DNA from 4 places in the Ensifer sp. EB106-05-01-XG146 genome. Region 3 is predicted to be linked to each of the others. Evidence: predicted binding sites of a transcription regulator. Region 3 holds the regulator's gene; each other region holds the start of a gene.
What was found. The regulator PhoB, encoded in region 3, activates phosphate uptake and scavenging genes when phosphate is short. The targets are predictions, from matches to a motif close to TGTCATNNANCTGTCAT.
Positions count from the first base shown of each region.

Region 1: the regulator PhoB is predicted to act here: its motif matches at 4,760-4,776, upstream of AC3WVQ_RS13250 (DUF1045 domain-containing protein).
Region 2: the regulator PhoB is predicted to act here: its motif matches at 3,874-3,890, upstream of AC3WVQ_RS08370 (UDP-2,3-diacylglucosamine diphosphatase).
Region 4: the regulator PhoB is predicted to act here: its motif matches at 2,188-2,204, upstream of AC3WVQ_RS11530 (BtaA family protein).

Region 1 is NZ_JBYTDX010000001.1:2,654,151-2,660,006, forward strand. Features, by position in the region: gene AC3WVQ_RS13220 (alpha-hydroxy acid oxidase) at 1-540, shown strand, start outside; gene uraH (hydroxyisourate hydrolase) at 758-1,120, opposite strand; gene AC3WVQ_RS13230 (ureidoglycolate lyase) at 1,180-1,677, opposite strand; gene uraD (2-oxo-4-hydroxy-4-carboxy-5-ureidoimidazoline decarboxylase) at 1,774-2,277, opposite strand; gene puuE (allantoinase PuuE) at 2,277-3,206, opposite strand; gene AC3WVQ_RS13245 (NUDIX domain-containing protein) at 3,400-3,861, shown strand; gene AC3WVQ_RS13250 (DUF1045 domain-containing protein) at 3,858-4,661, opposite strand; gene AC3WVQ_RS13255 (PRC-barrel domain-containing protein) at 4,887-5,276, shown strand; gene AC3WVQ_RS13260 (NAD(P)/FAD-dependent oxidoreductase) at 5,335-5,856, opposite strand, start outside.
Region 2 is NZ_JBYTDX010000001.1:1,697,757-1,703,612, forward strand. Features, by position in the region: gene AC3WVQ_RS08355 (ABC transporter permease) at 1-469, opposite strand, end outside; gene dgcA (N-acetyl-D-Glu racemase DgcA) at 730-1,713, shown strand; gene AC3WVQ_RS08365 (MFS transporter) at 1,665-2,885, opposite strand; gene AC3WVQ_RS08370 (UDP-2,3-diacylglucosamine diphosphatase) at 2,983-3,822, opposite strand; gene AC3WVQ_RS08375 (NADP-dependent malic enzyme) at 3,996-5,856, shown strand, end outside.
Region 3 is NZ_JBYTDX010000001.1:173,266-179,121, reverse strand. Features, by position in the region: gene AC3WVQ_RS00825 (aspartate aminotransferase family protein) at 1-795, opposite strand, end outside; gene AC3WVQ_RS00820 (GcrA family cell cycle regulator) at 1,217-1,738, shown strand; gene phoB (phosphate regulon transcriptional regulator PhoB) at 1,807-2,490, opposite strand; gene phoU (phosphate signaling complex protein PhoU) at 2,693-3,406, opposite strand; gene pstB (phosphate ABC transporter ATP-binding protein PstB) at 3,457-4,272, opposite strand; gene pstA (phosphate ABC transporter permease PstA) at 4,286-5,608, opposite strand; gene pstC (phosphate ABC transporter permease subunit PstC) at 5,605-5,856, opposite strand, start outside.
Region 4 is NZ_JBYTDX010000001.1:2,313,193-2,319,048, reverse strand. Features, by position in the region: gene AC3WVQ_RS11535 (class I SAM-dependent methyltransferase) at 218-853, opposite strand; gene AC3WVQ_RS11530 (BtaA family protein) at 890-2,140, opposite strand; gene AC3WVQ_RS11525 (EAL domain-containing protein) at 2,320-3,879, shown strand; gene AC3WVQ_RS11520 (serine hydrolase domain-containing protein) at 4,009-5,361, shown strand; gene AC3WVQ_RS11515 (lytic transglycosylase domain-containing protein) at 5,430-5,856, opposite strand, start outside.

The DNA.
Region 1 (5,856 bases), 2.5 Mb from region 3:
ACCAAACGCCGCACCTTCCGCAACATCGTCGGCCATGCGAAAAGCGTCACCGACCTCTCGTCGCTCGGCGCCTGGACGGCGGAACAGTTCGACCCGCAGCTCTCGTGGAAGGATGTCGCCTGGATCAAGGAGCGCTGGGGCGGACCGCTGATCCTCAAGGGAATTCTCGACCCCGAGGACGCCAAGATGGCAGCGGCGACCGGTGCCGACGCGATCATCGTCTCCAACCACGGCGGCCGCCAGCTCGACGGCGCCCATTCCTCGATCAGCATGCTGCCGCGCATCGTCGATGCGGTCGGCCACCAGATCGAGGTGCATATCGATGGCGGTATCCGCTCCGGCCAGGACGTGCTGAAGGCCGTCGCCATGGGCGCCAAGGGCACCTATATCGGCCGCCCCTTCCTCTACGGCCTCGGCGCCATGGGCAAGGAGGGCGTCACCAAGACGCTGGAAATCATCCGCAAGGAGATGGACATCACCATGGCCCTCTGCGGCAAGCGCGATATCAACGACGTGGATCGTAGCATTCTGGCGGAATAGGCCGCGGCACCAGCCACTCCCGCCCTCATTCCTGTGCTTGTCACAGGAATCTCTAGCAGTTCCGTTGGAACTGCGGGACCAGCACAAGTCCTTGGGCTGAAAGGTCTTTTGACCCGACGGACGTCGGGCCGCTGGATCCCCGCCACAAGGGCGAGGATGAGGGAGCTTGGAGTGACCCTTCCGGCAAAACGCGAAGCGAGCGCAAGCCTCCTAAGCCTCAACTACCCCGGTAGGTCGAATAGCCGTAGGGCGAGAGAAGCAGCGGCACGTGATAATGGCTCGCCGGATCGGCGATGCCGAAGCGCAAGGGGATGCGGTCGAGGAAGGCCGGCTCCGGCAGTGTAACGCCGGACCGGCGCAGATAGTCGCCGGCATGGAACACCAGCTCGTAATTGCCGGCCATGAAGCCGATGCCTTCGACCATCGGGCCGTCGACGCGGCCGTCGCTGTTGGTATGTACGGTGCGGATCAGCTGCCGCTCTTCCCCCTCCAGCCAGTAGAGGTCGATGCGCAGACCCTCGGCCGGTTTGCCGAGAGCGGTATCGAGAACATGGGTGGTCAGGCGGCCGGTACTGCTCATGGCTTCTCTCTTCTCACACATTGGCGCGGGATGCTGTCAGAAGCCGCGCGCACGTCCTGCTAGATCGCGCTGTCTATGACGAAAGGCTCGTCATAGAAGAACTCCTCGAGATTGTTGCCCGGCCCTTCGCGGTCGACGATGAGGAAATCGCTGACGGCGCCGACGGACATCAGCGGGTGGTGCCAGATATTGCGGCCGTAGTTGACGCCCTGCCGGCCGTTCGCCTGGAAAACGCGCGGCGTGCCCGGGCGCCCGTCCTCGTCGTCCGCCACCACGACGAGCCATGGGCGGTCATCGAGCGGCGAAAAGCTCTGGCTGCCGAACGGGTGGCGCTCCATCATCGTCACCGAATAGGGGAAAGACCGCGGCTGGCCGCGGAAGATGTTGATGATGACATTGGCGCCGTCGCCGACGACATCGGCACGCGCAAGACCGTGGAAACGTTCCGTGTTGCCGCCGTTGATGTGGCGCATCGTTGCGGGATCGGCTTCGATGATGGTGCCGAAGGGAGCGAAGGCCTCGCGTGTCAGCGGTTCGATTTTGAGCAGGCGCGACATTATGCGGAGACCTCGCAAGACGATTTTGCGCTTGCGGATGTCCGATCCAGTTCGAGGGCCCTCCTCATGAGCGGGGACAGGCATCGAACGGTTTTGTCAGGCATTTTCGTCTCCAGGAATCATCGACTGCAGGCGCAGGCGGGCGATTTTCTCGACCTGTGCGCAAGCGGTTTCAAATTCCTCTTCGGGCGAATTGTCAATGCGGCTTTGGAAGGAGGCAAGAATTTGCCCCTTGGTCAGCCCCTTCACCGCGATGATGAAGGGGAAGCCGAATTTTTTCGTGTAGGCGTCGTTGAGCGCGGTGAAGCGCTCATGCTCCTCTGGTGTCAGTCGGTCGAGGCCGGCAGACGCCTGCTCTGCCGTCGAGTCCGCCGTCAGCTTACCGGCGATCGCCAGCTTGCCGGCAAGATCGGGGTGCGCGCGCAGCACCTGCATCTTCTCGCGCGGCAGCGCCGTGCGAAAGGCCTGGCAGAGCGCCGAATGCACCGTGCCCGCCGTCAGCCCGGTCGCCGCGGCTCGGTCGTAGGCGCGTTCGGCAACCCAGGGCGAGTGCTCGAACACGCCACCGAAACGGGCAACGAAGGCATCACGGTCGGTCATCAGAGCGCCCCTTCCGGCTTGTGGTGCTGGTACCAATGGTTGGCGATGTCAATGCGACGCGGCACCCAGACCTTGTCGTGCGACATGACGTAGTCGATGAAGCGAGCGAGCGCAGCAGCGCGGCCCGGGCGGCCGACGAGACGGCAGTGAAGGCCGATATTCATCATCTTGGCGTCGCCCTGGCGACCTTCCTCGTAGAGCACGTCGAATGTGTCCTTGAGGTAGCTGAAGAACTGGTCGCCGCTGTTGAAGCCCTGCGGCGTCGCAAAGCGCATGTCGTTGGCATCAAGCGTATAGGGAATGATCAGGTGCGGCTTGTCGGCCGAAAGACCCGGCACCCAGTAGGGCAGTTCGTCGGCGTAGCTGTCGCAGGAGTAAAGGAACCCGCCTTCCTCCAGCACCAGCTTCAGCGTATTGGCCGAAGGCTTGCCCTGGTAGATGCCGAGCGGCCGCTCGCCGGTGAGCTCCGTGTGCAGGCGGACGACCTCGCGGATATGCTCGCGTTCGACCTCTTCCGGCACGTCCTTGTATTCCAGCCAGCGCAGACCGTGGCTGGCGATTTCCCAGCCGGCTTCCTTCATGGCAGCGACCGCTTCCGGATTGCGCGCCATGGCCTGCGTCACGCCATAGACGGTCAGCGGGACGTTGCGGCTGGTGAACATGCGCCACAGCCGCCAGAAGCCGGAACGGGCACCGTATTCGTAGATCGATTCCATGTTGAGGTTACGCTGGCCAGCCCAGGGCTGCGCGCCGACAATTTCCGACAGCAGGCACTCGGACGCTGGGTCGCCATCGAGAATGCAGCTTTCGCCGCCCTCTTCGTAGTTCAGCACGAACTGCACGGCGATGCGCGCATCGCCCGGCCAGTTTGCCTTCGGCGGATTGCGGCCGTAGCCAACGAGGTCGCGCGGATACTTAGTCTCAGACATCAAATCACCCTTCGAATTTTTAGGAACGGTATCACCGCCGACCGGATTGTCGATACCGAAATGACGTGAGGCAGGGCAGCGGCAGCGCCACGGCCCGGACGGAAATTACCAGAAAAATTCGGCTGAGCCCGAGGTTGAGAGATTTTTCGAAACAGCGTTGAATGGATCGGCAAGGACAACGGCCCTCATCGAGATGAAATCCTACATTCAAGCGCTCCGCGAAAAAGTCGGTTCCGGCCTGCTTCTCTGCCCGTCAGTGGCGGCCGTCATTGTCGATTCCGATGGCCGGGTCCTCTTGCAGGAGAAAGCAAGTGGCGAAGGCTGGAGCCTGCCGGCCGGCGCGATCGAGCCGGGCGAGACGCCTGTCGATGCGGTCATCCGCGAGGTCATGGAGGAAACCGGCTATCCGGTCTCGGTCGAGCGGATACTGGGCGTCTTCGGCGGAGAAGCGTTTCGCTACACCTACCCGAACGGCGACCACGTCGAATATGTGGTTACCCTCTATCGATGCCGGATCGTCGGTTCCCAGCAGCCGATCAACGATGGCGAAACGAAGTCGCTGCGCTACTTCGCGCCAGCGGACATGCCGGACCTCGGCCTGCCCTATCCGAAAGCGCTGCTCTTTGCAGCTTCGCCCGCGTCCGTTTCCGATTAGCGCTGCGCCATCAGCGCAGCGACGATCAGCGGCAGCGGCCGGACCGCGCCTTGCGGCGCCAGCGACGGATCGGCGGCGGCCCGCTTCGCCCGCTCTGCGCGCGTGTTCGTCGAGATCTTGCCGAGCGGGTGCTGTGAATGCACCCGCATGGGTGCGCCCGTCTCCTGCTCGACAAACAGCGCAAGGCTGCCGATCGAAAGCGGTTTTGATAGGCAGGACTCGAACAGGTCACGGAGCGGCGCCTCGACCCGCCGCATCGCGTCTGGCGCAAGCGGACCGGTCAGCATCATGTGGAAACGGTATTCGTCCATCACATGCGGATCGCCCCAACGGTGCAGGTTGGAGAACTGTGGGGCGGTCAGCCTGTCCGGATCGGAGCGCTCGATCTCATATTCGCTGAGCGGCGCGCGGAAGGCGTCGAACTCCTGGACGACGTTGGCCGCAAGCAGATGCATGGCCGTGCTCGGCACCTGCGGCATCAGCCCGAAGCATCGGCCGATGCGGGCGACCTCCAGGCGATCGATTTCGAACGGAGTCTGGGCGCCGGCAAAATGCATCAGCGCCTTCAGAAGCTTCGGTTCCGTCATGTCCGGATGCAGACGGAACGGCGACATCATCACCGCATGAAAGCCGAAGCGTCGCGGAACCGCCGTGTGATAGGCGACATCCGCGGCGCTCAAGCCAGCGACCGACGGCAATTCGGCAGGTTCCCCGGAATAGACATTGCGCCCCAGCCAGCTTGCAGCGGTCGCGGAAAGCGGGTCGGCCATCGGCGGCGTAAAACAAATGGCATAGCGCATCGGCTGGCTCCGGGTATCCGTCAGCGCAGGATGAGCAATAGCTGCGGTTTTCCGCCCTCACCCCGACTTGTCCAATGGCCGCGTCTTAGGTGATTTGCGTGACAGATTGACGAAGTCGGCCGGGGATGAGCGCGGCAGCGGTGCGAACGTCACCCCTCGTTTTTCGGAACCATCCGGCCCATCGCCCGTTCCTAAAAGGTAGGAAAACAAGGATGGAGAAGAAGCGTGACCTATCACAATGCGAACCTTCAGGACGCCCGGATCAAGGAGACCCACGACCTGATCGCAAGCGACAAGGTTGAAGGCACGAGGGTCTATGGCCCCGACGACAAACACATCGGCTCGATCGAGCGCGTGATCATCGAGAAGCGCAGCGGGCGCGTCGCCTATGCGGTGCTCGGCTTCGGCGGTTTTCTCGGCCTCGGCGAAGACCACTATCCATTGCCTTGGGCAAAGCTGACCTATGACGAGAAGCTCGGCGGCTATCGCACTGATGTGACTCGCGATCAGGTCGAAAACGCGCCGAAATATCACGGCACCGAAGAATACGACTGGAACGCGGAAAACGGACGCCGTGTCTACGACTACTACGGCGTGCCGCCCTACTGGATGTAATGCCTGACTTTCGATCTTTCGGGTCCCGCCGCGGGCGGGGCCCTTCGCATGTCCGGCCCTAAAGATGTTTCTCGCGAAGTGCGGCTATGTGATTCCGGCAGAAGAAAGAATCGGGAATATCGATCGCCGGAGAACCGGCGATCTCTTCGACGACGAAACGCGCCAGGCGGTGTGCGATGCCGAAGCTCACCTTGAACCCGCCGGTCAGGACCGAGACGTTCGGATGGTCCGGATGCCGGCCTGCCATCGGCTCGCGCCCCGTCGCTTTCGGGCGCAACCCTGCCCATCGCTCCACCACCTCGGCACCCGCCAGGCGCGGCGCGAGCGCTACGGCGCGCCGAAGCAGCTCATCCAGCTGCTCGTCCGTCGACAGGGGATCGGCAAAACTGTTTTCGCTGGTGCTGCCGACCGCCACATGGCCGTCGTCATGGGCAATAATGTAGACGCCGTCGGCAAAGATCACCGGAAGCGCCGGATCGATCTCCGCCCGCAGCAGTGCCGCCTGCCCCTTGACAGCCGTGCCGCTCGTTTCCGCCAGCGGCACCGACGTGTCGTCGATCAGTTGAAAACTGCCGACGCC
Region 2 (5,856 bases), 1.5 Mb from region 3:
CCGCCGGCGAGACGCCGCTGTGCCGTCCAAGCTTAAGCTGGGCGCCGCGCACCGCGGACCCCAGGATGTACATCGCAGCGACGATATCTTCCCACGTCGCCGCCATGACCTCGCCGACCGGGGCGAAGATTCGCTGAAACAGCGGCAGCCGTTCGCCGTTCTTTTCCGGCGAACGCAGTTCAGCCGGCAGGGCGTCGATCAGCTCGACATAGCGCTGTCCGCCTTCGGCGAAATGAACGTTGTCGCGCGACGGGCCGACGACACGGGTCATGAAGCGGCGGATGATCCAGGCGCCTGCGGTATCCATCGCCGTCACGCCGGACAGATCGAACTGCGCGGCTCCGTCGCCCTTGCGCGCAAGGCCGTCGAGCTTTGCTGCCATCGCTTCGGCCGTCTCGTGCCGCCAGGTGCCGGTGAAGACATAGCTTCGCCCGCCGCCACTCTCGGACAGCGCGACATCGGCGGTCATCTTGCGGGCGGCTTGCGACACGTGTCTTCTGTTATCCCGATTTGCCTCTGCAAAACTCGTCCAATCTCGATAGATTTGAGGACAAGATTGTGCAGCAGACCTAAAGTGTTACCACGACTGTTGCGCGTCCGACCGGAGGCAACGACTGTGTAAAGATTCGTAAATCCTTCCACCGTCATAACGGCTCGCACCTTTGCTGTCACCCGAACGTTGCGGCGCTATGACGCCGGGCCAACAGATTACCTGCCGGAGACGCTTTCATGTCACTTTCCCTCGATGCCACCGTGGAACATTTCCCGATTGCGGGCACGTTTACGATCTCGCGCGGCTCCAAGACGACGGCAAGCGTCGTCACTTGCCGCATCGGAGACGGTGTCCATACGGGCTCCGGCGAATGCGTTCCCTACGGCCGCTACGGCGAGACGATCGACACGGTGCTCGCCGAAATCGCCGCCATCCGCCACCACATCGAGGCCGGGCTCAGCCGCGCCGATCTGCAGCGCGCGATGAAGCCGGGTGCTGCCCGCAACGCCGTCGATTGCGCGCTGTGGGATCTGGAAGCAAAGCAGAAAAACAAGTCGGCCCATGTTCTTGCCGGCATTTCTTCACCGGAAGCATTGACCACGGCCTATACGCTTTCGCTTGCCGAGCCCGACGCGATGCGCGAGCAGGCCGCCAAATATGCCCACCGCGCGCTCCTCAAGGTCAAGGTGGGCACGTCGGATGATGCTGCCCGCATCCGTGCGGTGCGCGCCGGCGCACCGGAAAGCCGCATCATCCTCGACGCCAACGAGGGCTGGACGCCCGAAACGCTTGCCTATCACTTTGCGATCTGCGCCGAGGAACGGATCGACCTGATCGAGCAGCCGCTTCCCGCCGGCCGCGACGAGGCGTTGGCAACGATCGCCCGTCCCGTTCCGATCTGCGCTGATGAAAGCGTGCACGCGACCGGCGACCTCGCTGCTCTCGTCGGGCGTTACGACGCCGTCAACATCAAGCTCGACAAGACCGGCGGCCTGACCGAGGCACTGCGCATGCGCGATGAGGCGGTCTCGCTCGGGCTCAAGGTCATGGTCGGCTGCATGGTCGGCAGTTCGCTCGCGATGGCGCCGGCGATCCTGGTGGCTCAAGGCGCGGATTTCGTCGATCTCGACGGGCCGCTGCTGCTGGCGCAGGATCGCGAGCCCGGCCTGCGCTACGAGGCCTCGCTTGTCTTCCCGCCGGAGCCGCGCCTCTGGGGTTGAAGATACCAGGCAGCGACGGCAAAGCAGCAGCCGGCAAAGGCGACGACCGACATCGAATAGAAGCCGTTCACCCCGTACCAGGCATAGAAATAGCCGGACAGGAACGTGAAGATCGCGGTGAAGATACCGGTATAGAAGAAGTAGAGCCCCTGCGCCGACGCTTCCTGTGATTCCACCACCCGCTCGACCAGCTTGTGCTGCATGCCGGTGTGCATGATCGCATAGGTGAAGGCGTGGAAGCACTGCAGGATGAAATAGCCGCTGAAGCCGAGATCCATCGGGAAGATGATCCAGCGCACCACGGCGAGAAAGCAGCCGGACAGGATCATCACCCAGACGCTGAAACGGCGGCTGATCGCCTTGGCGAAGATGAACATCGTCACTTCCGCCGCGACGCCCGCGCTCCAGAGCAGGCCGATCTCGGTACCGCTGTAGCCGATGTGCTGCCAATAGATCGCCGAGAAGGCAAAGAGCATCGCGTGGCTGGCGTTGACCAGCGTCACCCCGATCAGCAGCAGCTGCAGGTCGAGCTGCCGCAGCGACTTCGGCGGCGGCTCCGTCAATGCCGTGATCGGTGACGGCCGCCGCGGCTTGCCGACCCGTGGCGCGGCATAGGCCATGATGATCGTCAGGCCGAAGCCGATCGCCATCGCCGGCAGTACCATGTCGCTGCCGAAGATGCCCACCATCCAGCCGCCGAGCATCGTCGCGCCGATGAAGGCGACCGAGCCCCAGAGCCGCATATGGGCGTAGTCGAAGCCCCAGCGCCGCACGCCTGAAAGCGCGATCGCCTCGACGATCGGCACATAGGGAGAATAGACGGCCGACTGCAGCGTATAGATCAGCAGCACCGGCCAGAATTCGCGGAAATAGAACAGAACCACGGCCGTTGCGAGCGACAGGAAACCGGACCAGATCAGGACGATCGCCCGCTCGCCGAGCCTATCGGCAATGACGCCGGCGATCGGCGCCGTGATGACGCGCACGAACATCGGCAACGCCAGAACGACGCCGATCTCGAAGTCGCTCATCGACAGCGTGCTCAGCCACATCGGGAAATATGGCATCGCGAAGCCGTTGACGATCAGCGGCGCACAGAAGAGCAAAGCAATGCGAAGCGCAAAATGGCGCGGCGGAGGGCCCACATAGGCGGGCGCTTGGAAGGGAATCATCGTCTGACCTGATGGCTGTGCCCGATCTCTAGCACGAGCCGGGCGCCCCTCGCCATAACCTAGTTTTCGCGACAGGAATATCGCTGCGCCGCGAAGGTCAGGCCGCGCGCTGGGTCAGCAGTTGGGCGAGCAGTTTGTCCGCTTCGCCAGAGGCTTCGCCTTCGCTGGCGCCACCGCGCATCTGGTGCCAGGTGATCAGTTCCATCGTGCCGTCGTGGTGCTCGGCAATCGCCGTGCAGCTTTCCACCCAGTCGCCGGTGTTGATGTAGCGGATGTCGCCGATCTCCTCGATGACAGCATGGTGGATATGACCACAGATCACGCCCTGCGCATCGTGACGGCGCGCCTCCTCGGCGACCACCTTCTGGAACTCGCCGATGAAGTTGACGGCGTGCTTGACCTGGAGCTTCGCCCAGGACGAGAACGACCAATAGGGCATGCCGAGACGTCGGCGGACCGCAGCAAGCCCGATATTGATGGCGATCGCCGTGTCGTAGGCCCAATCGCCGAGATAGGCGAGCACGCGGGCGTTGCGCACGACGACGTCGAATTCGTCGCCGTGCAGCACGAGATATTTACGGCCGTCGGCCCCCTCGTGCATGTAGCGTTGCGCCACCTCGATGCCGCCGAAATGCACGCCCGGAAAGTCGCGCAGGAATTCATCGTGATTGCCGGGGATGTAAACGATGCGGGCGCCCTTGCGCGCCTTGCGCAGGAGCTTTTGCACCACGTCGTTGCAGTTCTGCGGCCAGTACCAGCTGCGCTTCAGCCGCCAGCCGTCGACGATGTCGCCGACCAGAACGATCGTCTCCGCTTCATGATGCCGCAGGAAGTCGAGCAGGTAGTCGGTCTTGGCGGCCTTCGAGCCGAGATGGATGTCCGAGATGAACAACGTCCTGAGCTTTCGTACGGAGTTGTCTTGCTGCGCCGCCATCATGCGAGCCTCGTCTTCAGGTTATGCTTTCTGCCTTCGTGAAACCAGACTCGTGTTTCAGGAAGATGACATCAACATTGCGTCACCGGTCCCCCCGCTGAAATCAGCACTGCAAAACTGTACCTCGCTTCGAATTCATGCCAAAAGGCACGACCACGAATGAGGAATGTGAGAGCATGAATACGGGCGACAAGACGAAATCCCATACCGGTCCGGCCAGCGGCGACATCGACCAGCAGGCCCTTTTCTTCCACCGTTACCCACGCCCGGGAAAGCTCGAAATCCAGCCCACCAAGCCGCTCGGCAACCAGCGCGACCTGGCGCTTGCCTATTCGCCAGGGGTTGCAGCCCCCTGCATCGCCATTCGTGACAATCCGGAAACAGCCGCCGATTACACAGCGCGCGCCAACCTGGTCGCGGTCATCTCCAACGGCACGGCCGTCCTCGGTCTCGGCAATATCGGTCCGCTGGCTTCCAAGCCCGTCATGGAGGGCAAGGCCGTCCTCTTCAAGAAATTTGCCGGCATCGACGTCTTCGACATCGAAATCGACGCGTCGAGCATCGAGCGCATGGTCGACGTAATCTCGGCGCTCGAGCCGACCTTCGGCGGCATCAACCTTGAAGACATCAAGGCGCCCGAATGTTTCGAGGTGGAGCGGCGCCTGCGTGAAAAGATGCAGATCCCGGTCTTCCACGACGACCAGCACGGAACTGCGATCATCGTCGCCGCCGCCATCCTCAACGGCCTCGAACTCGCCGGCAAGGACATCGCGACCGCCAAGATCGTCACCTCGGGCGCAGGTGCCGCCGCACTCGCCTGTCTCAACCTTCTCGTGACGCTCGGCGCCAAGCGCGAAAACATCTGGGTCCATGACCTCGAAGGCCTCGTCTACAAGGGCCGCGAGGTACTGATGGACGAATGGAAGTCCGTCTACGAGCAGGATAGCAGCAACCGCGTGCTTGCCGACAGCATCGGCGGCGCTGACGTCTTCCTCGGCCTTTCCGCCGCCGGCGTCCTGAAGCCGGAACTGCTGGCGCAGATGGCCGAAAAGCCGCTGATCATGGCGCTCGCCAATCCGACGCCGGAAATCATGCCGGAAGCCGCCCGCCAAGCCCGTCCGGACGCGATGATCTGCACCGGCCGCTCGGACTTCCCGAACCAGGTCAACAACGTTCTCTGCTTCCCGCATATCTTCCGCGGCGCGCTCGACTGCGGCGCAAGCACGATCAACGAAGAAATGAAGATGGCGGCCGTACGCGCCATCGCCGGTCTTGCCCGCGAAGAGCCTTCCGATGTTGCCGCCCGCGCCTATTCCGGCGAGACCCCGGTCTTCGGCCCGGACTACCTGATCCCCTCGCCGTTCGATCAGCGCCTTATCCTGCGTATCGCGCCGGCGGTTGCGAAGGCAGCCGAGGAAAGCGGCGTCGCCACCCGTCCGATCCAGGACTATGACGCCTATCTCGACAAGCTGAACCGCTTCGTCTTCCGCTCGGGCTTCATCATGAAGCCCGTCTTTGCCGCCGCCAAGAACGCCCAGAAGAACCGGGTTATCTTTGCCGAAGGCGAAGACGAACGCGTGCTGCGCGCCGCCCAGGTGTTGCTCGAAGAAGGCACGGCCCGACCGATCCTGATCGGCCGTCCGCAGATCATCGAGACGCGCCTGCGTCGCTATGGCCTGCGCATCCGTCCGGATGTCGATTTCGAGGTCGTCAACCCCGAAGGCGATCCGCGCTACCGCGACTATGTCGAGGACTATTTTGCCCTCGTCGGCCGTCTCGGCGTCATCCCGGAAGCCGCCCGCACGATCGTGCGCACCAACACGACCGTCATCGGCGCGCTCTCGGTCAAGCGCGGCGAAGCCGATGCGTTGATCTGCGGCGTCGAAGGGCGCTACAGCAAGCACCTGCGCGACGTATCGCAGATCATCGGCAAGCGCGACGGCGTGCTCGATTTCTCGGCCTTGAGCCTGCTGATCTCGCAGCGCGGCGCAACTTTCTTCACCGACACCTATGTGAGCTACTGCCCGAGCGCCGAAG
Region 3 (5,856 bases):
ACCAGATGCGGCTTCCTCAGTCGCGAGGCAGGCGCCGAACGGGAAGCCACCGCCGATACCCTTGGCGACCGCCATGATATCCGGACGGATATCCGCCCATTCATGGGCAAACAGCTTGCCGGTACGGCCGACGCCGGTCTGGACCTCGTCGAGGATCAAGAGCAGGCCGAACTCGTCGCAAAGCGCGCGCAGTTCCTGCATGAATTCCTTGGTCGCCGGACGGATGCCGCCCTCGCCCTGGATCGGCTCGATCAGGATCGCTGCGGTTTCCTCGGTGATCGCATTCTTGACCGCGGCGATGTCGCCGAACGGAACCTGGTAGAAGCCCGGCGCCTTCGGCCCGAAACCTTCGATGTATTTCTGCTGACCACCGGCGGCGATCGTCGCGATCGTGCGGCCGTGGAAGGCGCCTTCGAAGGTGATGACGTGGAACTTCTCCGGGTGGCCCTTGGAGAAGTGGTAACGCCGTGCCGTCTTGATGGCGCATTCCAGCGCTTCCGCGCCCGAATTGGTGAAGAAGACCTTGTCGGCAAAGGTCACTGCCGTCAGCCGGCGGCCGAGGCTTTCCTGGCCCGCAATTTCATAAAGGTTGGACAGGTGCCAGACCTTGTCGGCCTGCGCCTTCAGCGCCTCGACCAGGTGCGGGTGCGCGTGGCCGAGCGAGTTCACGGCAACGCCGGCACCGAAATCGAGATAACGCGTGCCGTCTTCAGCGATCAGCCAGGCGCCCTCTCCTCGCTCGAAACGCAACGGCGCGCGCATGTAGGTATCGTAAAGCGGCGTGGTTGCAGTCATGCGAGGCTCTCCTTCACTCCAGATCGACATCGATCCCGCGCCTCACGCGGGCCGATAAAAATCAAAAATGCCGCCTTTCGGCGGCGCAGGCACTATTCCCATTTCGCGCTGCAATGTCAACAAAACCAAGCCTTGCAGCGCAACATGAAGGGTCGATTCCTGGCAGCAGAAAAATCGTCCGGGAGGGCTTGCAAAAATGCAACGCTGGCCGAGCAAGTTGGGGAAAACTACGAAATCGATTCGGCCTGATTCCCGGGACTCTTGCCACAGAGTCCAGCGGTCAGTACGTTAACATTCAATTACTAGACGCATGCGGCGGACCTAGTCACCAAAAGAGTTATCGCGTTTGCAACCCCGGGGTTTAGCCGGGGTGCGGTGAGGGATTCTGCCATCCCCAACGCTGAGAACGGAGAGTGCAGAAATGAACTGGACTGACGAGCGGGTGGAGAAACTGAAGAAGCTTTGGTCCGAGGGCCTGAGCGCAAGCCAGATCGCGGCGCAGCTCGGCGGCGTCAGCCGTAACGCTGTCATCGGCAAGGTTCACCGCCTGAGCCTGCCAGGTCGCGCCAAGGCCGGCGGCAGCACCACGACAGCAGCCCGTCCGAAGCGCCCGACTTCGGCACCGCGCGCACCGAACTACGCTTCGCGCGTTTCGACCCGCCCGGTTGCACGCGCGGCCGGCGCTGTCGTTCTCAAGGAAGAAATCGAAGTCGATCTCGTTGCCGAGCAGGATTTCAGCACCCGCACCGACGTTGTCGTGCCGATGTCGCGCCGCCTCGAGCTGACCCAGCTCACCGAGCGCACCTGCAAGTGGCCGATCGGCGACCCGCTGAAGGAAGAGTTTCACTTCTGCGGCAACGATTCCCCGGAAGCCTCGCCTTACTGCACCTTCCATGCGCGGCTGGCCTACCAGCCGTCGGGGGAGCGCCGCAGGGCCCGCTGAGAAGCTGGACGGCATCAATAAAAAAGGGGCCGATCGGCCCCTTTTTTTCTTGGCGACTTTCAGACCGCTCAGCTTTCGAGCGAATAGCCGGCGCCGCGAACGGTGCGGATGACGTCGGGCATGTTCGAGAAGTTCAGAGCCTTGCGCAGACGACCGACATGCACGTCGACGGTGCGCTCGTCGACATAGATGTCATGCCCCCAGACGCCATCCAGAAGCTGCGAGCGAGAGAAGACGCGGCCCGGCGAGGACATGAGGAACTCCAGAAGACGGAACTCGGTGGGGCCGAGGCGCACTTCGCGGCTGCGGCGATGAACGCGGTGGGTCTCGCGGTCGAGTTCGATGTCGCCGCAGCGAAGCAGCGTCGACAGCACCTCGGGCTTTGCCCGGCGCAGCATCGCCTTGACGCGCGCCATCAGCTCCGGCGTCGAGAAGGGCTTGACCACGTAGTCGTCGGCACCCGTCGCCAGACCCCGGACGCGCTCGCTTTCCTCGCCGCGCGCCGTCAGCATGATGATCGGCAGACGTTCGGTCTCCGGACGCTGGCGCAGCCGACGGCAAAGTTCAATGCCGGAAACACCGGGCAGCATCCAGTCGAGGATAAGCAGGTCGGGCAGCCGCTCCTGAAGCCGGATCTCCGCCTCGTCGCCCCGCAGGATCGTATCGACGTCGAAGCCCTCGGCTTCCAGATTGTAACGCAGCAGAACGCTCAGCGCCTCTTCGTCTTCGACTACGGCGATTTTTGGCAACATCAGGTAACGTCTCCTTACCGCGGGCGGCCTTTGGGCTCATCGGCCCGGCCGGCGCTCAGACACTCTAAATCTGGAGCACATCCGCCGTTTTCAAAGGCGGGGCGAAAACCGCATGCTTCAGATACAGGAATTCGGGGCCGCGACCGAAGCCGCGACCGGATCAGATTTCAAAGGGCATGCATGCTTACGGCGCGCTTGGCGCTCAGTCGTTGACCGAGCCCAGCGTCGACGTAGTGTCATCCTTCGGACGCTCGCCTTCCGGCTGAGCACCCGTCGCCATGTAATAGATCGTCTCAGCGATATTGGTCGCGTGGTCGCCGATGCGCTCGATGTTCTTGGCGCAGAACAGAAGATGCGTGCAGGGCGTGATGTTGCGCGGATCTTCCATCATGTAGGTCAAGAGCTCGCGGAACAGCGAGGTGTAGATCGCGTCGATCTCCTCGTCACGCTCGCGGATGCTGTTGGCCTTTTCCGGCGAGCGCGAGGCGTAGACGTCGAGCACTTCCTTGAGCTGGACGAGAGCGAGCTCTGCCAGATGCTCGAGGCCACGGGCGAGCTTGCGCGGAATGCCGGAGCCGGCGACCGCGATCACGCGCTTGGCGGTGTTCTTGCCAAGGTCGCCGACGCGTTCCAGATCGGAGGCGATGCGGATCGACCCCATGATCTCACGCAGGTCGGCGGCGACCGGCTGACGCTTGGCGATCGTGACGATCGCCTTCTCACCGATCTGGCGCTCGGCGTCGTCGAGGACGGTGTCGTCCGAGATCACCTTCTGTGCGAGAGCCAGGTCGGAGTTGACCAGCGCGCGAACGGACTCGGCGACCATCTGTTCGGCGAGGCCGCCCATCTCCGAGATGCGGCGCGTCAGGTACTTCAGTTCTTCGTCATAGGCGGACATGATATGCATGGACATGATCGTCGATCCTTACGGGCGCTTTGCAGTTACTGTTGCAGCCTTATGCGGCCTCAGCCGAAGCGGCCCATGATGTAATCCTGGGTGCGCTGGTCATCCGGATTGGTGAACATCTTGTCGGTGTCGTTCTCCTCGACGAGATTGCCGAGGTGGAACATGGCGGTGCGCTGCGAAACGCGGGCGGCCTGCTGCATCGAGTGGGTCACGATGACGATCGTGAAGTTCGTGCGCAGCTCGTGGATGAGCTCTTCGACCTTGGCGGTCGCGATCGGATCGAGAGCCGAGCACGGCTCGTCCATGAGGATGACTTCCGGGCTGACGGCGACGGCACGCGCGATGCAGAGACGCTGCTGCTGACCACCGGAAAGGCCGGTGCCGGGCTCCTGCAGACGATCCTTTACCTCGTTCCACAGACCGGCCTTCTGCAGGCTGGTCTCGACCACCTCGTCAAAGTCGGCCTTGGTGCGGGCAAGTCCGTGAATCCGCGGGCCGTAGGCGACGTTGTCGTAGATCGACTTCGGGAACGGGTTCGGCTTCTGGAAGACCATGCCGACGCGGGCGCGCAGTTCGACGACGTCGATCGTCGGGTCGTAGATGTCGTCCTCGTCGAGCGTGATCTTGCCGGTGACGCGGCAGTTCTCGATCGTGTCGTTCATGCGGTTCAGCGTGCGCAGGAAGGTCGACTTGCCGCAACCCGAAGGACCGATCAGCGCCGTGACCGTGTTCTCGCGGATGTTGAGGTTGACGTCGAAAAGCGCACGCTTCTCGCCGTAATAGACCGACACATCCTTGCCGATCATCTTGTAGGGCACGGTGTTCATTTTCTGATCCAGAGCCTTCTCGACTGCTGCTTCTGACATGATGTTCATAGTAATTACCTCACTACCAGCGGCGCTCAAAGCGACGTCGCAACAGAATGGCTCCAAGGTTCATGACGACCAGGAAGATGAGAAGAATGATGATTGCGCCGGAGGTGCGCTCGACGAAGGCGCGCTCCGCCTCATTGGCCCACATGTAGATCTGCACCGGCAGTGCCGTCGACGGTTCCATCGGCGAACCGGGAAAATCGACGACGAAGGCGACCATGCCGATCAGGAGCAGCGGCGCGGTTTCACCAAGCGCGTGGGCAAGACCGATGATGGTGCCGGTCAGGATGCCCGGCATCGCCAGCGGCAGCACGTGGTGGAAGATGGTCTGCATCTTCGACGCACCGAGACCGAGGGCCGCCGAGCGGATCGACGGCGGGACCGCCTTCAACGCCGCACGGGTGGCGATGATGATCGTCGGCAGGGTCATCAACGTCAGCACGAAGCCGCCGACGACGGCTGCCGAGCGCGGCATGCCGGCGAAGTTGATGAAGACGGCGAGACCCAGGAGGCCGTAGACGATCGACGGAACGGCCGCGAGGTTGTTGATGTTGACCTCGATCAGGTCGGTCAGCCGGTTCTTCGGCGCAAACTCCTCGAGGTAGATCGAGGCGGCGACGCCGATCGGAAGCGACAGCACCAGCACGATCAGCATCATGTAGAGCGAGCCGAGGGCAGCGACGCCGACGCCTGCCGCTTCGGGACGACTGGAGGCGCCGAAGGTGAAGATGCCGGTGTTGAAGCTCTTCTTCAGGATGCCGGCGCTCGCCAGCTCGTTCATCCAGGTCACCTGCTGGTCCTTGACCTTGCGCTTGCCCTCATCGACCGAGAGATCGATCTGGCCCTTGAAGGCGGAGTCGATGTTGGCCTCGGCCAGCAGCGTGACAGGAACCGTCTTGCCGATGATCGACGGGTCGGCGGCGACCATGTCGCGCAATAGCGTGCGGGAGCTCGCGGAAACCATGTCGGTCGCCTGCTTGACCTGCGGCCGCTTGGTGGCGTCGATGCCGAGCTGCTTGACGAGCGCGTCGCGCACCAACAGCGGATAGTTGGCGGTCATCAGCACCTTGCCGTCGGTCGCGCGTTCGCCTTTGGGGTCGATGACCTTTTCGGTGAATTCGATCGGCAGCGTAATCGTCGTCTGCTGGAATGCGGTGTAGCCGTTGGAAAAGACGGTCCACAGCAGCAATGCCAGGAAGAAGAGACCGGTGCTGATCGCGGCCATGCCGTAGAAGCGGAACCGGCGTTCGGCAGCATAGCGACGCTTGATGCCGATATCGCGCTTGGCGGATGCGGGACGGGCGGAGATCCGGACGGTCGGGGAAGCGATGTCGGTCATTCGTACTGTTCCCGGTATTTGCGCACGATGTAGAGCGCGTAAATGTTGAGGCCGAGCGTGATGACGAAGAGCGTGATGCCCAGTGCAAAGGCCACCAGCGTCTGCGGCGAGGTGAACTCGAGGTCACCTGTCAGCTGGTTGACGATCTTAACGGTCACCGTCGTCATCGGCTCGAAGGGATTGATCTGCATGCGGGCCGCCACACCGGCTGCCAGCACCACGATCATGGTCTCGCCGACGGCGCGCGA
Region 4 (5,856 bases), 2.1 Mb from region 3:
CGATGATCCTGCCTCACACGATGGCTTCCTGTCGGTGATTTCCCCAGTGAGGCGTGAACCCCATTTTCACCATATCATCGTAAAAATTGAGTTAGCTCAAGCGGGAATTGCGGACGGCAGAAAAGCGCAAAAGCGCCGAAAACCAGGCGGTTTCGGCGCTTGCCGGAATGGCTGCCCTCAGGCGGGATGCAAAACCTTTGTGTAAACCGCCTGCCGCTCAGGCGGCGATCGCCACGGAAGGGCGGTGATAGACGGCGAGCCAGGCATAGCCGCGGCCGATCGTGCGCCGCTCGAGATCGGCGCCATTTTCGCGGGCTTTTTCGCGTAACACGTCGAACAGCCGCTCGCGCGGCGTCACGTGGAAGCGATTGAGCCAGCCGTGCAGCGCCCGGCGGAAGCTCGTCGGCAGGCGTTCCTGCTGGCCGAAATCGGCAATGTGCAGCGAACCGCCCGGATTAAGCGCTGCGATCGCCGCGTCGATCGCCTTCTGCCAGTCGGGGATCATCGACAGCGAGTAGGAGATGACGATGTGATCGAAACCCCTTTCGCCGAAGATCGCCGGGTCGAAGTCCGTTGCGTCGGCGACATGCAGCGTGGCGCGCCTGTTGCCGCCACGGTTGAGCTTCGCGCCGGCCGAGGTCAGCATTTCCTGGGATATGTCGAGCCCGAACAGGCGGGCCGACGGGAAACAGCGGCCGATCAGCGCCAGATTGCGGCCGGTGCCGCAGCCGACCTCAAGCACCGAGGCACCGGAGGCCGGGTTCATGTCGCGGATCAGCGTGTCGCGGCCGAAGAGGTAGTACTTCCGCGTGAGATCGTAGAAGTGCCGCTGATAGCGGTACATATGGTCCATGCGCCGCGCGTGGGAGATCCCGGCCTGTTGCACGTCTCAGCCCTTCCTGCGGTAGATGTGGAAGCCGCCATAGATGGCGGAGCGGTCTTCGGCGCCGAGCCGTAGCGAGGTTTCGGCATCGTAGTGCCACTGGTCGAGCAGGGCCGGGGAGACACGGCCGGGCAGGATGCTGTCTTCCGCCGCGGTGCGGAAGATCACCACTGCGCCCTCATCCGCCGTGCGGGTGATCTCGGTCCAGAGGCCGTTCAGCTGCTGGTCGGTCATCCAGTCCTGCGCGTCGAGCAGGATATAGCGGTCGACCGAGCCGGCGGATTTGCCGGCGAGAAGCTCGGTGAAGCTTGCGTGATGCACCTCGACGCGCTCGGCATTGTTGCGGATCGCCTCATAGGCGCCGGCGTCGAGATAGGGCGGCAGGTCGCCTTCATGCGGCAGCGGGTAGCGGCGGCCGAAGGCCTGCCAGGCGAAGTAGTTTTCGCGCAGCGGGAAGTGACAGGTGAGCTTCTCCAGGCGATGGCGCAGAACGGCGGCGAGCGACTTTTCGGCACTCAGGCTTGCGAGCTCGTCGAACTGCTGCGGCGGAATGCCGAGGCCGAAGAGCGAGCTCTTGCGCCCGGTGATCCAGCGGATGACGGGACGATCGAAGAGCGGTGCCAGGCGCTCGTCGAAGAACTGTCGCTGTTCACGCATGGAGCGCGCCTGGACGAAGTCCTCCGGATTGACCCCGTGCAGGCGGGCAAGCAGGTGGCTGGCTGCAATGAAGCGGCCGAGCAGACCGGTGCGGTAGATATTGCGGCCAAAGACGCCGATACGCCGGCGACCGGTCATGTCGCGGCCGGTCCAGTAGCTGCGCGTCGCTGTATCAAGCTTCGGCGCGAGGAAAAGATCGAAAGCCTGGACGTTGGTCGTCGTGCCCTGGATCGCCAGGAAGCGCGTGACATCCTTGTGGCTCGGCAGATGGCGGAAGGCTGCGAGCTTCAGGCGGTTGAGCGCGATATGGTGCGGGTTGAGGTCGACGACGTCTATTTTCCGTGGGCCGGCCGACAGATAGGTCAGCATGTTGCAGCCGCCGGAGCCGATGGTGACGATCCGGCTTTCCGGGGTCAGTTGCATCGCCTCCATGTCGACGATCGGATCTTCCCAGATCTGCGGATAGACGAGGCCCGAAAAGAGCAGGCCGAACAGACGTTCCGAGAAGCCTGCGAGGGAGAGGGTCTTGTGCTGGAGCAGGGCGTTTTTCAGCTTCGGATTTTTTCTGCCAAAGCCAACGTCGGAAGCGATTTCATTCATCTCAGACGGTCATCCAGTTGAAACTTAGGCGCTTCTAAAGTGACTCGGCTACACTTTGATGACGGGCTTTCTCACAGGGCCGGGGCGGTCTCCGGAATGCAAATCTACAATTTTTCACCCATAAGAATTCATTAAACCCTGACGTGCTAGCACCGCCTTACATACGGGGGGGCGTCGACATGATGTTAGGTACGTTTCTGCCGAAGCCCGAGCAGCGATTTGCGGCTGCCGGCGCGGCATTGGGGGCTCTGGTTTCTGTGGCGTGGCTTGCCAGCGGAACCGGTCTTCCCGACCAGATGGCGCCGCATTGGGACGTCCCTGCCGTTATGGCGGCCGGCGCCATGCCTTTCATCCTCGGCGGCTCCTTCTATCGCTGGCGCTACTCGCGCCGGCTCGAGCTGGAGCTGCGTGCCGCGCGGCGCGCCGAGCGTCGCCTGCGCAACGAAGTCCATCGCGACAAGCTGACTGGGCTTGCAAACCGCGCTGCGCTCGAGGCCGATATCAGCCAGGCACTCAGCGCAGAAGGTGCCGCGTTTGCGCGCAACGCCTTGCTTCTTCTCGATCTCGATCGCTTCAAGGTGATCAACGACACGCTGGGACATGACGCCGGCGACCGGTTGCTGGCTCTGTTCGGCGCCCGGCTCAGGCGTGCCTTTGCCGGCGAGGCGACGGTCTACCGCCTCGGCGGTGACGAGTTCGTGCTTGCGGCCGCGTGCGCGCCGTCTCAGGCCGATGCGGAAATGCTCGCAACGCGGGTGGAAAAGCTGTTCGAAGCGCCGTTCGATCTCGGGGAAACGCGCATCGCTTCAGGCTGCAGCATCGGCATCGCCTTCATCGAGCGGTCGGACAAATCGACATCCGACGTGTTGAAAAGGGCGGACCTGGCGCTTTACGAAGCCAAGGCGATCAGCGGCAACAGTCATGCCTTCCACTCGGAAACCCTGAGCCATGCCGTGCGGCAGCGGGCGGAAGCCGAGCGCGATCTTACGCGCGGTTTCGAGGCAGAGGAGTTCTTCCTCGCATTCCTGCCGATCCTCGGCATCGAAAGCGGCTCCATCGGTGGGTTCCAGGCGCTGCTGCGCTGGCGGCATCCGCATCTCGGCGTCATCGGCGCGGAAACGTTCGAGCCGCCGGAGCAGAGCGCGACTACGCTGGCGCTTGCCGCCTGGGCGCTTCAGTCCGCCTGCAGGCAGGCGGCCGGCTGGTCTTTCCCGAAAGGGCTGACGATTGCGCCCTTCGTCTCGCAACTGCGCGACCGCGATTTCGTCACGCAGGTGGAGCGGTGCCTTTCGGATGCTGGCCTTTCGCCGGAACGCCTGACGATCGAGGTCGCCGAGGGCGTCTCGACGGACGATCTCGTCATCGTCACCGAAAACTTGCGGGGGCTGCGCGCGCTCGGCGTTCGCGTCGCGCTTGGCGGCGGCTCCGCCTCGTCGCTGCCCCTGAACCAGATCTCCGACGTGCAGCCCGACCAGGTGACCGTCGATCTCGCCGCCGTGCGGGCCGCACATGGCAGCGAACGCAGCGTGGCGTTGCTCGCCTGCCTGATCAAGACCGGACAGGTGCTGCGGCTTTCGATCGCCGTCAGCGGTGTCGAGAAGGAGAGCGAGGCGGATTGCGCGCGGGCCTGTGGCGCTGCCGAGATCCGCGGTCCCTGGGTTTCGCCTGTTATGGCCGACGTGTCGGTGCTCGTCGGCGACGGCGAAGCGGGAGAGGCGCGCCTCTCTGCGGGCGCGTGAGCGAGAGCTCGAAGCGCTGCACTTTTTTCGACTGCTTGTGCGTTTTTCCAATATGAAAAGTTGAGGCGGCCGGGGCTTTCCCTTGCAGCAAAATGCTGGTTCTCTTTGCGCATCAGGCCGGAGGATCGCATGGGACGTTTGTTGAAGATTTCGGGTGCCGTGCTGGCGCTGATCGTCGTCGGTCTGTTCGGTTGGCTTGCGCTGGCGCCGCCGCAACTGCTGAAGGTCGGCGACGGCTATGCGGCAAAAATCGTCTGTTCCAACGTCTTCATCGCCGGGCGCGATGCCCAGGCTGTGCTCGCCGACGACGTGCAGGCCCCCGGCCATCCGTTGCTCAAGCTGGTGCGCGTCGATGTCGACAAAGAGAAACAGGTGGTGACGGCACGCATCCTTGGTTTTGCCGCCCCCGGTTATGCGGCCTATCGTCCGGGTGCCGGCTGCGCCAGCCTGCCGGACGGCGATGCCGCGGCTCTGGCACCGATCGAAACGAAAACCGCCGCTTCAGCGCCCGTGCCGGGTGTGGCCTGGCCCGAAGGCGAGGGGGCTGTGATCGAGCCGACCTTGCAGAAGCTCGTCGAAGACGCTGACCTCGCCGGGCCGGGCATGCGGGCGATCGCCGTGATCCACGACGGCCAACTGGTGGCGGAAACCTATGGCCAGGGTTTCGACCGTTCGACGCCGTTGCTCGGCTGGTCGATGACCAAGTCGGTGACGGCGGCGCTGATTGGCCTCAGGATTGCAGAAGGGCGCATGGACGTGTCGCAGGGCGACCTGCTGCCGGAATGGGCCGGGGACGAGCGGGCGGGCATCACGCTTGCCGACCTGATGGGGATGCAGAGCGGACTTGCCTTCAACGAGAATTATGGCGCCGTCACCGACGTGACGCGCATGCTCTATCTGGAAAGGGACATGGCGGGTTTTGCCGCGACGCGGACGTTGGGTGCAAAGCCCGGCACGAACTTCAGCTATTCCAGCGGCACCAGCACGCTGTTGTCGCGGATCTGGATGCGCACCTTCGACGATCCGGCGGCAGCGCTTGCCTTTCCCTATGACGCTTTGTTTGCGCCGCTCGGCATGACGAGCGCCGTCCTGGAGACGGACGAGAGCGGCACCTTCGTCGGTTCCTCCTACATGTATGCGACGACGCAGGACTGGGCGCGGTTCGCGCAGCTCCTGCTGCAGGATGGTGTCTGGAAGGGGAGGGCGATGCTACCGAAGGACTATGTCGCCTTCATGCGCACGCCGACCAAGGCATCGGGCGGCAAATACGGCCAGGGCCAGGTATGGCTGGAGGAAAACGGCGTGCGGGCGGGAACGGGCAGTTTCCCGGCGGATGCCTTCTGGATGCTCGGGCATGACGGCCAGGTGATCATGCTGGTGCCTTCGTTGAAGCTGGCGGTCGTGCGGCTGGGGCTTACGCCTTCGCGGCTCGGCTATGACGTGCAGAAGCTCAACGCCAAAGTAATAGAGGCGCTCGATTGAGCGCCTCGTAAGGGGATTCCTGAACCATCGAGAAGCAGCTTCGCTTCGGGCCAGCCGGGGTGGCCGGCTTACTTCATGCCGAGCTCTTCGAGCAGGCCCTTGCGCTTGGCGTGATAGTAATAGCCGCTGGCATAGAGCTTGACTGCGCTGTCATGCTGGTTGTCGGCCACCATCCAGGCGCCATGCAGATACTTGGTCGCGTATTTGAGGTTGGTTTCCGCGTCGAACAGACCTTCCGCCGGACCGTCATAGCCGAGACCCTTGGCGGTGTTGTAGCGGATCTGCATCAGGCCGTAATTGCCCTTGCTGTAGGCGCGCGGATTGTAGTTGCTCTCGCGCTTGACGACGCGGTGCACCAGTTCCACCGGAATGCCGTTGAGATCGGCATAGTACTTGATCATCTTGTCGAGTTCGGGACGCGAGCTCGTCGGCGTCTTGGTGAACTTCATCGAATCCGGGATGACGTTGGCGACTGCGGCCACCGTCGAGCCGATG